Linked DNA regions of Roseibium sp. Sym1. Each later gene encodes a partner of the first gene's protein in a complex. Links are inferred from orthologs where the notes say so. Each region holds a gene or a part of one and is shown in the gene's direction. Other genes may lie near its edges. The genes, in order: accD, O6760_RS09765 and accB.

What was found.
Region 2: the proteins of accD (region 1) and O6760_RS09765 are in contact, whole or in part, in a solved structure (PDB 8UXZ), measured with the Escherichia coli proteins. The link is inferred for Roseibium sp. Sym1 from one-to-one orthologs.
Region 3: the proteins of accD (region 1) and accB are in contact, whole or in part, in a solved structure (PDB 8UXZ), measured with the Escherichia coli proteins. The link is inferred for Roseibium sp. Sym1 from one-to-one orthologs.

Annotation. Positions count from the first base shown.
Region 1 is NZ_CP114786.1:1,639,011-1,642,151, reverse strand. The notes cover bases 157-3,141. They hold accD (acetyl-CoA carboxylase, carboxyltransferase subunit beta), read left to right. Parts: upstream 157-1,161; coding sequence 1,162-2,121; downstream 2,122-3,141. Other genes in these bases: O6760_RS07430 (bifunctional folylpolyglutamate synthase/dihydrofolate synthase), read left to right, coding at 2,259-3,141; trpA (tryptophan synthase subunit alpha), read left to right, coding at 239-1,072. In the rest of the region: O6760_RS07445 (hypothetical protein), read left to right, coding at 1-94.
Region 2 is NZ_CP114786.1:2,131,041-2,133,973, forward strand. The notes cover bases 1-2,777. They hold O6760_RS09765 (acetyl-CoA carboxylase carboxyltransferase subunit alpha), read left to right. Parts: upstream 1-797; coding sequence 798-1,757; downstream 1,758-2,777. Other genes in these bases: O6760_RS09760 (DUF3108 domain-containing protein), read left to right, coding at 1-584; O6760_RS09770 (L,D-transpeptidase family protein), read left to right, coding at 2,067-2,777. In the rest of the region: more of O6760_RS09770, read left to right, coding at 2,778-2,933. UniProt on the Escherichia coli protein: Component of the acetyl coenzyme A carboxylase (ACC) complex. First, biotin carboxylase catalyzes the carboxylation of biotin on its carrier protein (BCCP) and then the CO(2) group is transferred by the carboxyltransferase to acetyl-CoA to form malonyl-CoA.
Region 3 is NZ_CP114786.1:4,676,799-4,679,753, reverse strand. Bases 104-2,902 are described here. They hold accB (acetyl-CoA carboxylase biotin carboxyl carrier protein), read left to right. Parts: upstream 104-1,167; coding sequence 1,168-1,638; downstream 1,639-2,902. Other genes in these bases: accC (acetyl-CoA carboxylase biotin carboxylase subunit), read left to right, coding at 1,654-2,902; O6760_RS21420 (DsbA family protein), read left to right, coding at 104-853. In the rest of the region: O6760_RS21425 (M48 family metalloprotease), read left to right, coding at 1-2; more of O6760_RS21420, read left to right, coding at 65-103; more of accC, read left to right, coding at 2,903-2,955. UniProt on the Escherichia coli protein: This protein is a component of the acetyl coenzyme A carboxylase complex; first, biotin carboxylase catalyzes the carboxylation of the carrier protein and then the transcarboxylase transfers the carboxyl group to form malonyl-CoA.

The DNA of each region.
Region 1 (3,141 bases):
GGCCACCCGCGCGCGTCCCATGGGCAGCGAGCACATCTATCGTGCCGATGCCGACCTGCGTGCCATCGGCCTGATCGACTACCCGAGCCGGTAAGCCGCTCCCGGCCGAAGCCTTCCGATCCGCTTGCCGGCACCTGAATGTGCACGAGATAGATTGACATGGCCCGCACTGCACCCGTACATCGCAGACACGGGAAAGCTCCGGACCCACCGGACAGCACAAAAAGGGTAGCAGTGAATGACGGAAACGCGTATCGACCGCCGTTTTAAAGCCTGTGCGGAAGCCGGCCGGCCGGCCCTGGTCACCTTTGTCACCGCGGGCGATCCGGACCTGAAGACTTCCCAGGACGTCCTCAACGCCCTTCCCGCCGCCGGTGCCGATGTCATTGAACTGGGCATGCCGTTTTCCGATCCGATGGCCGAGGGCATCCCGATCCAGCTGGGCAACCAGCGGGCCCTGGCCGCCGGTCACACCATGGACAAGACGCTGGACATGGTGCGCACCTTCCGCAAGCAGGACCAGGACACGCCGATCATCCTGATGGGCTATTACAATCCGATCTATGTGCGCGATCCGAAGAAATTCGTAAAGGTTGCCAAGGACGCCGGCGTGGACGGTTTCATCATCGTCGATATTCCGGCCGAAGCCGATGACGAGTTGTGCATTCCCGCGCTTGAGGCAGGGCTCAATTTCATTCGGCTGGCGACGCCGACCACCGACGACAAGCGCCTGCCCGCCGTTCTGGCAAACACCTCCGGTTTCGTCTATTACGTCTCGGTGACAGGCATCACCGGTGCCAACATTGCCGATACCGGCCGGGTAACGGCTGCGGTCAACCGGATCAAGGGACATACCGACCTGCCCGTGGCTGTCGGCTTTGGCGTCAAGACCGCCGACCAGGCTGCCGTGATCGGCAAGGATGCCGATGGTGTCGTCGTCGGTTCGGTCCTGGTCAACGCCATTCGCGAGAGCCTCGACGAGGCCGGCAAGGCGACCGACCGGACCGTCAAGGCCGTGACCGACGTTGTCGCGGATCTGGCCTCCGGCTGCGCCCGCGCGCGCTCGGCCTGAATTGAAGGAATTCCGGCGGACCCCATATCTCCGCCAATGGACAACCCGAGCACCGCGTGTGTTCTTGAAGACAACGGGACGCGTTTGACGTGAACTGGATCAACTCTATCGTACGCCCCAAGATCCGCGATCTCTGGAAGAAGCGCGAAGTTCCGGAAAACCTCTGGATCAAGTGCCCGGAAACCGGCGAGATGGTGTTTCACCGGGATCTGGAAGCCAATCTCTGGGTGATCCCGAATTCCGGCCACCACATGCGCATGCCTGCGCGCAAGCGCCTGGAAGCGCTGTTCGACGACGGCAGGTACACCAACGTCAAGACCCCCGAGGTTCACGCCGATCCCCACAAGTTCCGCGATTCAAAGCGCTATTCCGAGCGCCTGAAGGAAGCCCGTGCCCGCTCGGGCGAGGATGAGGCGGTTCTGGTCGCCCAGGGCCAGATCAACGGCATGGACTTCACCGCGGCCGTCCAGAATTTCGATTTCATCGCCGGCTCGCTCGGCATGGCCGCCGGCGAGGCGATCCTGGCGGGCATGCTGAAGGCGGTCGAGGACAAGACCCCGTTCGTGATGTTTGCCGCCTCGGGCGGTGCCCGCATGCAGGAAGGCATTCTCTCCCTGATGCAGATGCCGCGCACCACCGTGGGCGTTCAGATGCTGCGCGAGGCCGGCCTGCCCTATATCGTCGTGCTGACCAACCCGACCACGGGCGGTGTCTCCGCCTCCTACGCAATGCTTGGTGACGTCCACATTGCCGAGCCGGGCGCGCAGATCGGCTTTGCCGGCCGCCGCGTGATCGAACAGACCGTGCGCGAAAAACTGCCGGACGATTTCCAGACCGCCGAATACCTGCTCGATCACGGCATGATCGACATGGTGGTGCCGCGCCAGAAAATGCGCGAGACGCTGGCGCGTATCTGCGGCATCCTGATGAAGCGCGAGGTCGAGTTGCCGAAGCTTGAAGCGCCGAAGGAACCGGCTCCGGAGGCCGAGGCAAAACCGGAGGAAAAACCCGAACAACCCGCGGAAAAAGCAGCCGAGCCGGCCAGCTAGGGTGCCGGCATCGCCTGAACACGTCGGGAAAACGGCGTGATGCGACGTTTCCAGACCGTCCGCTTGTGTCCGGTTCGGCTATCCCGTAAAGGCGTAAAGAGCGTTTAACGGAACAAAGGGACCCTGCGGAGGGCGCCTTGGATCAAGTCACGAAAATTCTGGACCGCCTGCTGGCCCTGCATCCGAAGGAAATCGATCTTTCCCTCGGCCGCATGCATCGTCTGCTGGCTGCTCTCGGCCATCCGGAACACCGCCTGCCGCCGGTCATCCATATTGCCGGCACCAACGGCAAGGGCTCGGTGACCGCGACCATGCGCGCCATCCTGGAAGCCTCGGGCAAACGCTGTCACGTCTACACGTCCCCGCATCTTGTCTCCTTCAACGAGCGCATCCGCCTCGGCAGCGATGGTCGCTATGTCTCCGATCCGGTGCTCTACGATGCTCTGCACCGCTGTGAAGAAGCCAATGGCGGCGAGGAGATCACCTTTTTCGAGATCACCACCGCCGCGGCGCTGCTGCTGTTTGCCGAACATCCCGCCGACATTCTCCTTCTGGAAGTGGGACTGGGCGGCCGGCTCGACGCCACCAATGTCATCGATGATCCGCTGGCAACGGTGATCACGCCGGTCTCCATGGATCACGAGAAGTTCCTGGGCGACGATCTGGCCGTCATCGCCGCCGAAAAAGCCGGCATCATCAAGCCCGGCGTGCCGGTCATCTGCGCGGCCCAGGAAGACGAGGCGCTGGCCACCATTGCCCGTCAGGCGGCCTGGAACCGCGCCCCCCTGAAAGTGTTCGGCCAGGATTTTGTCGCCCAGGCGGATCAGGGCCGGATGGCCTATCAGGACGAGGATGAACTGATCGATCTGCCGATGCCCGTTCTGGGCGGCCGCCACCAGTTCGCCAATGCGGGGCTTGCCATCGCAGCCTTGAAGAATGCCGGGCTCCTGCCCGATGAGGCAACCGTCGCGCAGGGCCTGAAGGCCGTCAACTGGCCGGGGCGCCTGCAGCCGATCACCC
Region 2 (2,933 bases), 490 kb from region 1 along the record:
CCGGCTGGCTGGTCGGGTCACGGGTGGTGCCCTCGAAATACCGGATGGCGTCCCATGCCTCCAACCTCGATTTCTACGTGAAACTGAGCCAGGGCTCGGGCAGCATCCGCTCGATGGAAGTCGCACCCCAGTTCAAGCCCAACAAAGAGCGCATCAAGGTGACCAACCGTCACACGCGCAATGCCATTGATCCGCTGAGCGCCGCCCTGATGCCGGTCGGCCGCGCCAAGGACAGCCTCGGCCCGAAGGCATGCTCGCGCAAGCTGCCGGTGTTTGACGGCTGGACCCGGTTCGACATCAAGCTGAGCTACCAGGGCACCAAGGAAGTGTCCGGTCATGGCTATGACGGGCCGGTGGTCGTGTGCAAGGCGCGCTGGGTTCCGGTTGCCGGGCACCGTCCCTCCAAGGAGTCGGTCAAGTACATGGCCCGGGCCAACATGGAAGTCTGGATCGCCCCGATGGGCCGGGAAAACGTTCTGGTTCCCTACAAGATCTCGATCGACACCAAGAACGGCCGCTTGGTGGTGGAAGCCTCCAAGCTCAATATCCGGGGTGCGGGCAGCGACAGCGCGTCGGCCGACTGAGCCAAGGGCCTCGCGGTTATCTTCCGGAGCGGCCGCACCGGAAAAGCGCCATTTCCGTTGCGGTGGCGCACACGCCGAGGCTTGCGCCCACTTGCGTCTCTTGTTACAGCCCTCCACGTTATGCATCCAGGCACCCTTCGTGCCTCTATGACAGAATTCCCGGAGCGGCCGCCGATCAGTGGCGGTGCCGGCTTGTTTCAGGTAACCGAGTAAATGCACAGCTATTTGGACTTCGAAAAGCCCGTTGCGGATATTGAAGGCAAGATCCAGGAACTGCGGGCCCTTGCCACAGAAGATGGCGAGGCGGTCAATGTCGATGGCGAGATCGAACGGCTGAAAGCGAAATCCTCGCAGACTTTGCAGGACCTTTATACCAAGCTGACTCCCTGGCAGAAGACGCTGGTCGCCCGGCACCCGGACCGGCCGCACGCAGTCGCCTACATCGCCGGTCTGATCGAGGACTTCACGCCGCTGGCCGGTGACCGCAAGTTCGCCGAGGATGCCGCGCTGATCGCCGGCATCGGCCGTTTCCGCGGGCAGTCGGTGGCCGTGCTCGCCCAGGAAAAGGGCCATGACACCGAAACCCGCCTGAAACACAATTTCGGCATGGTCCGGCCCGAAGGCTACCGCAAGGCCGTGCGCATCATGGAAATGGCGGAGCGGTTCGGCCTGCCGCTGATCAGCTTTGTCGACACGTCCGGGGCCTATCCGGGGCGGGGCGCCGAGGAGCGTGGCCAGTCGGAGGCAATTGCGCGTTCGACGGATGTCGGCCTGGGGCTCGGCACGCCGTCCGTCTCCGTGGTGATCGGCGAAGGCGGATCGGGCGGGGCAATCGCGATCGCCACCGCCAACAAGGTGCTGATGATGGAGCACGCCATCTATTCGGTGATTTCGCCGGAGGGGGCCGCATCGATCCTGTGGCGCGACAGCGCCAAGGCACAGGACGCGGCGACGGCGCTGAAGATCACCGCCCAGGACCTGAAACAGCTCGGCGTGATCGACGGCATTGTCGAGGAGCCCGTCGGTGGTGCGCACCGGGCGCGCGAAATCGTCATCGACAATGCCGGCCGGGAGATCGAGAAGGCCCTGAGCGGTCTGGCCGGACTGTCGCCGGAGGAAATCCGCAAGCAGCGCCGCGACAAGTTCATCGCAATCGGGCGCACGCTCAGCTGACACCGGTCAAATTCGCAGAAAATCCGGTAATATCCGGCGGGCCGCCGTTCGAGCGGCCCTTTTGCCATTCTGTGGCCAGAATTTGCCGTCATTCAGGCAACTATGGGACGGGTGCGGAGACCGGTCCGAAGGTTTTTTGTTCCTATCACCAGAATGTGGGTCGCAGGGGCAATCCGGGTTCAGTAACTTATCGTCAACCATCACCCCCTAGCCTTTGCGCGCGGGGGCGTAGACTATAGGGAAACACGGCGCAAGCTGCCGGCACGTCCGCTGTGCTGCTCCGGGTTTCGTTCAGTTTGGGATTGTACCATGGTCTTTGGGCGCCTTTTTACCACGCCATCCGGTCATCGGCCGGATCTGCCGAACCGGCGCAGCCGCCAGGCCGTCAAGATCGGCGCGGCTCTTCTTCTGGCCGGGGTTGTGGCTGCCTGCCAGGGCGATGAATTCAGTGCGGGTCCCAACAAGGCCAAACTTCCGGTCAGCGCGTCCCTGAAGCGCAAGATGACCGATCTCGACATGAGCCTGACCTCGCCGATCATGGTCCGGATCTTCAAGGAGGAATCGGAGCTGGAGGTCTGGAAGCAGACCCGTGACGGCAAGTACAAGCTTCTGGACGAATTCGAGATCTGCAAATGGTCCGGCAAGCTCGGTCCGAAATTCAAGGAAGGCGACCGTCAGGCCCCGGAAGGGTTCTACGAGATCACGCCGGCCCTGATGAACCCGAATTCAAGCTATCATCTTGCTTTCAACCTCGGCTATCCGAACACCTATGACCGTGCTCACGGACGGACAGGCTCCCATCTCATGGTGCACGGGGCCTGTTCCTCGCGCGGCTGCTACGCGATGACGGACGAACAGGTCCAGGACATCTACTCGCTGGCCCGCGACAGCTTCAAGGGCGGTCAGCGCTCCTTCCAGGTCCAGGCGTTTCCGTTCCGCATGACACCGGAAAACATGGCGCGGCACCGCAACAGCCCGCATATGGAATACTGGCAGATGCTGAAGACGGGCTACGACCACTTCGAGGTCGCCAAGGTCCCGCCGCAGATTTCGGTCTGCGAGAAAAAATATGTCTTCGATGCGGTTCCGCTGGTCGAGGGCGTGCCTTTCCGTGCCAGCGGCAAGTGTCCGGAATACCAGGTCAGTCCGCGGATCGCGTCCGTGGTCGCCGCAAAG
Region 3 (2,955 bases), 3.0 Mb from region 1 along the record:
AAGACCTGTGACACGCATGGCGGCGGATCCCACGGAAACGAAAACGCCGCCCGAGGAGCCCCTGATGACCAACTCACTGCAAACGATCCGGCCCCTTTATCCGCCGGTGCTGATGCGCATCCTTTCGATCTGCGCGCTGCTTCTGTCCCTCCTGGCCCTGCCCGCTTCCGCACAGGACCGCGACCGCGCGGAGATCGAAAAGATCGTACGGGAGTATCTTCTGGCAAACCCGGAAGTGATTGCCGAGGCCCTGACGGAACTGGACCGCCGCGAGAAGGAAGCCGCCGAAGCCGCGCGCCTGCAGACCCTGACCGACAGTGCCGACATTCTGTTCAACTCCACACGCCAGGTCGTGCTCGGCAATCCGGAAGGATCCGTCACGCTTGTCGAGTTCTTTGACTACAATTGCGGCTACTGCAAACGCGCCCATGGCGACATGGTCAAGCTGATTGAAGGCAATCCCGATCTGAAAGTGGTCCTGAAGGAATTCCCGGTCCTGGGTCAGGGCTCGGTCGAAGCCGCACAGGTCGCCGTGGCGGTGAACTCCGTAGCGCCGGAAAAATACGCCGACTTCCACGAGGAACTGCTGCTCAGCCGCGGTCAGGCCAACCAGGCCAGTGCCCTGGAAGCCGCCAGCTCTGTCGGCATCGCCGAGGAAGACCTGCTCGCCGCCATGAAAACGGATGAGGCAGGACAAACCATCGAGGAAGTCTATGCCCTTGCCAACCGGCTCGGCCTGACAGGCACACCGTCCTATGTGATCGGCAACGAGGTTGTCATGGGAGCCGTCGGCTATGACGCTCTCAACGAGAAAATCGATGCGCTTTTGAATTGCGATCAGACCACCTGCTGAACCGGAGCGCCCGGTATTAGGCTGTTGGAAACGTCGTAACCTCGATGTCAATGAGAAATCGGGGGTTTTCCTGATACAATTGAATCCCTATAAGAAGCTTGGCCCGCCTCCCGTGAGGAGACGGGCCAAAAGATCTTTGTCCGTCCGGAAGCGACGGCGCAAGGAGCGCGGTTTCACCGGGAAGTTTCTGACAGCCCTGCAGGACAGAGGGCTCCGGAACAGACGGGACAGACCCCATGAACACATGGAGCGGTCATCCCGTGGACCGGCCTGCCGCGCTGCTTGCGGACCGAGTATGAGAGCCAAACGACATGATGCGTAATGATAACAAGAAATTCGACACGGCCCTGATCCGGGATCTCGCCGTCCTGCTGGACGAGACAAATCTCTCGGAAATCGAACTGGAACAGGGTGACACCCGCATTCGCGTGGCCCGGCAGATGACGATCAGTGCGCCGGTCAATGTCGCGCCTCCGGCGGCACCTGCCGCAGCTCCCGCAGCCGCGGCCCCGGCCGCTGCGCCCGCAGCTCCCGCGGAACCGGCCTCGTCGGGGACCACCGTGTCGTCACCGATGGTGGGCACGGCCTATCTTGCACCGGAACCCGGTGCCCCCGTGTTCATTCAGGTTGGCGACAAGGTCACCGAGGGCCAGACGATCCTGATCATCGAAGCCATGAAGACCATGAACCACATTCCCTCCACCAAGTCCGGCACCGTGAAGCAGATCCTGGTTGACGATGCCCAGCCGGTGGAATTCGGCGAACCGCTCATCATCGTCGAATAAGGAGCCGATGTGGCCATGTTCTCCAAAATTCTCATTGCCAATCGCGGCGAGATCGCGCTGCGCATCCTGCGTGCCTGCAAGGAACTCGGCATCTCGACGGTGGCCGTGCATTCGACTGCGGATGCCGACGCCATGCATGTGCGCCTTGCCGACGAAAGCGTGTGCATCGGTCCGCCCGCGGCACGTGACAGCTACCTGAACATCCCGCAGCTTCTGGCCGCATGCGAGATCACCGGCGCCGATGCAGTCCACCCGGGTTACGGTTTCCTGTCCGAAAACGCCCGTTTCGCCGAGATCCTTGAGGCTCATAACATCGAGTTCATCGGCCCGACCGCGGAGCATATCCGCATCATGGGTGACAAGATCCAGGCCAAGCAGACGGCAAAGGACCTGGGCATTCCGGTCGTCCCGGGGTCGGACGGTGCCGTGACGCTCAGCGATGACGCGCATGCCATTGCCCGTGAAATCGGCTATCCGGTTCTGGTCAAGGCCGCCGCCGGCGGCGGTGGCCGCGGCATGAAGGTAGCCAGGAGCGAAGCGGAGCTGGACACGGCCCTGTCGACCGCCCGTTCCGAGGCAAAGGCTGCCTTCGGCGACGACGCGCTCTACATGGAAAAGTATCTCGGCAAGCCGAGGCACATCGAGATCCAGGTTCTGGGTGACGGCAAGGGCAACGCGGTCCATCTGGGCGAACGCGACTGTTCCCTGCAGCGTCGCCACCAGAAGGTCCTCGAGGAAGCCCCGTCTCCGAGCCTCAATGCCGACCAGCGCAACGAGATCGGCGAAATCGTCGCCACTGCGATGCGCAAGCTGAAATACCGCGGCGTCGGCACGGTCGAGTTCCTCTACGAGAACGGCGAGTTCTATTTCATCGAGATGAACACCCGTCTGCAGGTGGAACACCCGGTCACCGAGATGATCACCGGCATCGACCTGGTCAACGAGCAGATCCGCATTGCCGCGGGCGGCGATCTGGACATGACCCAGGACGACATAACGTTCGAGGGCCATGCCATCGAATGCCGTATCAACGCGGAAGACCCGGTCAATTTCACCCCTTCCCCGGGCACGATCACCTATTACCATCCGCCGGGCGGACTGGGGGTGCGGGTCGATTCCGGCGTCTATCAGGGCTACAAGATCCCGCCCTATTACGACAGCCTGATCGGCAAGCTGATCGTGCACGGCCGCAACCGCGTGGAGTGCATGATGCGCCTGCGCCGGTGCCTGGACGAATTTGTCGTTGACGAAATCAAGTCGACTATTCCGCTTTTCCGCGATCTGGTGGACAATCAGGACATAGCGAACGGTCAGTAC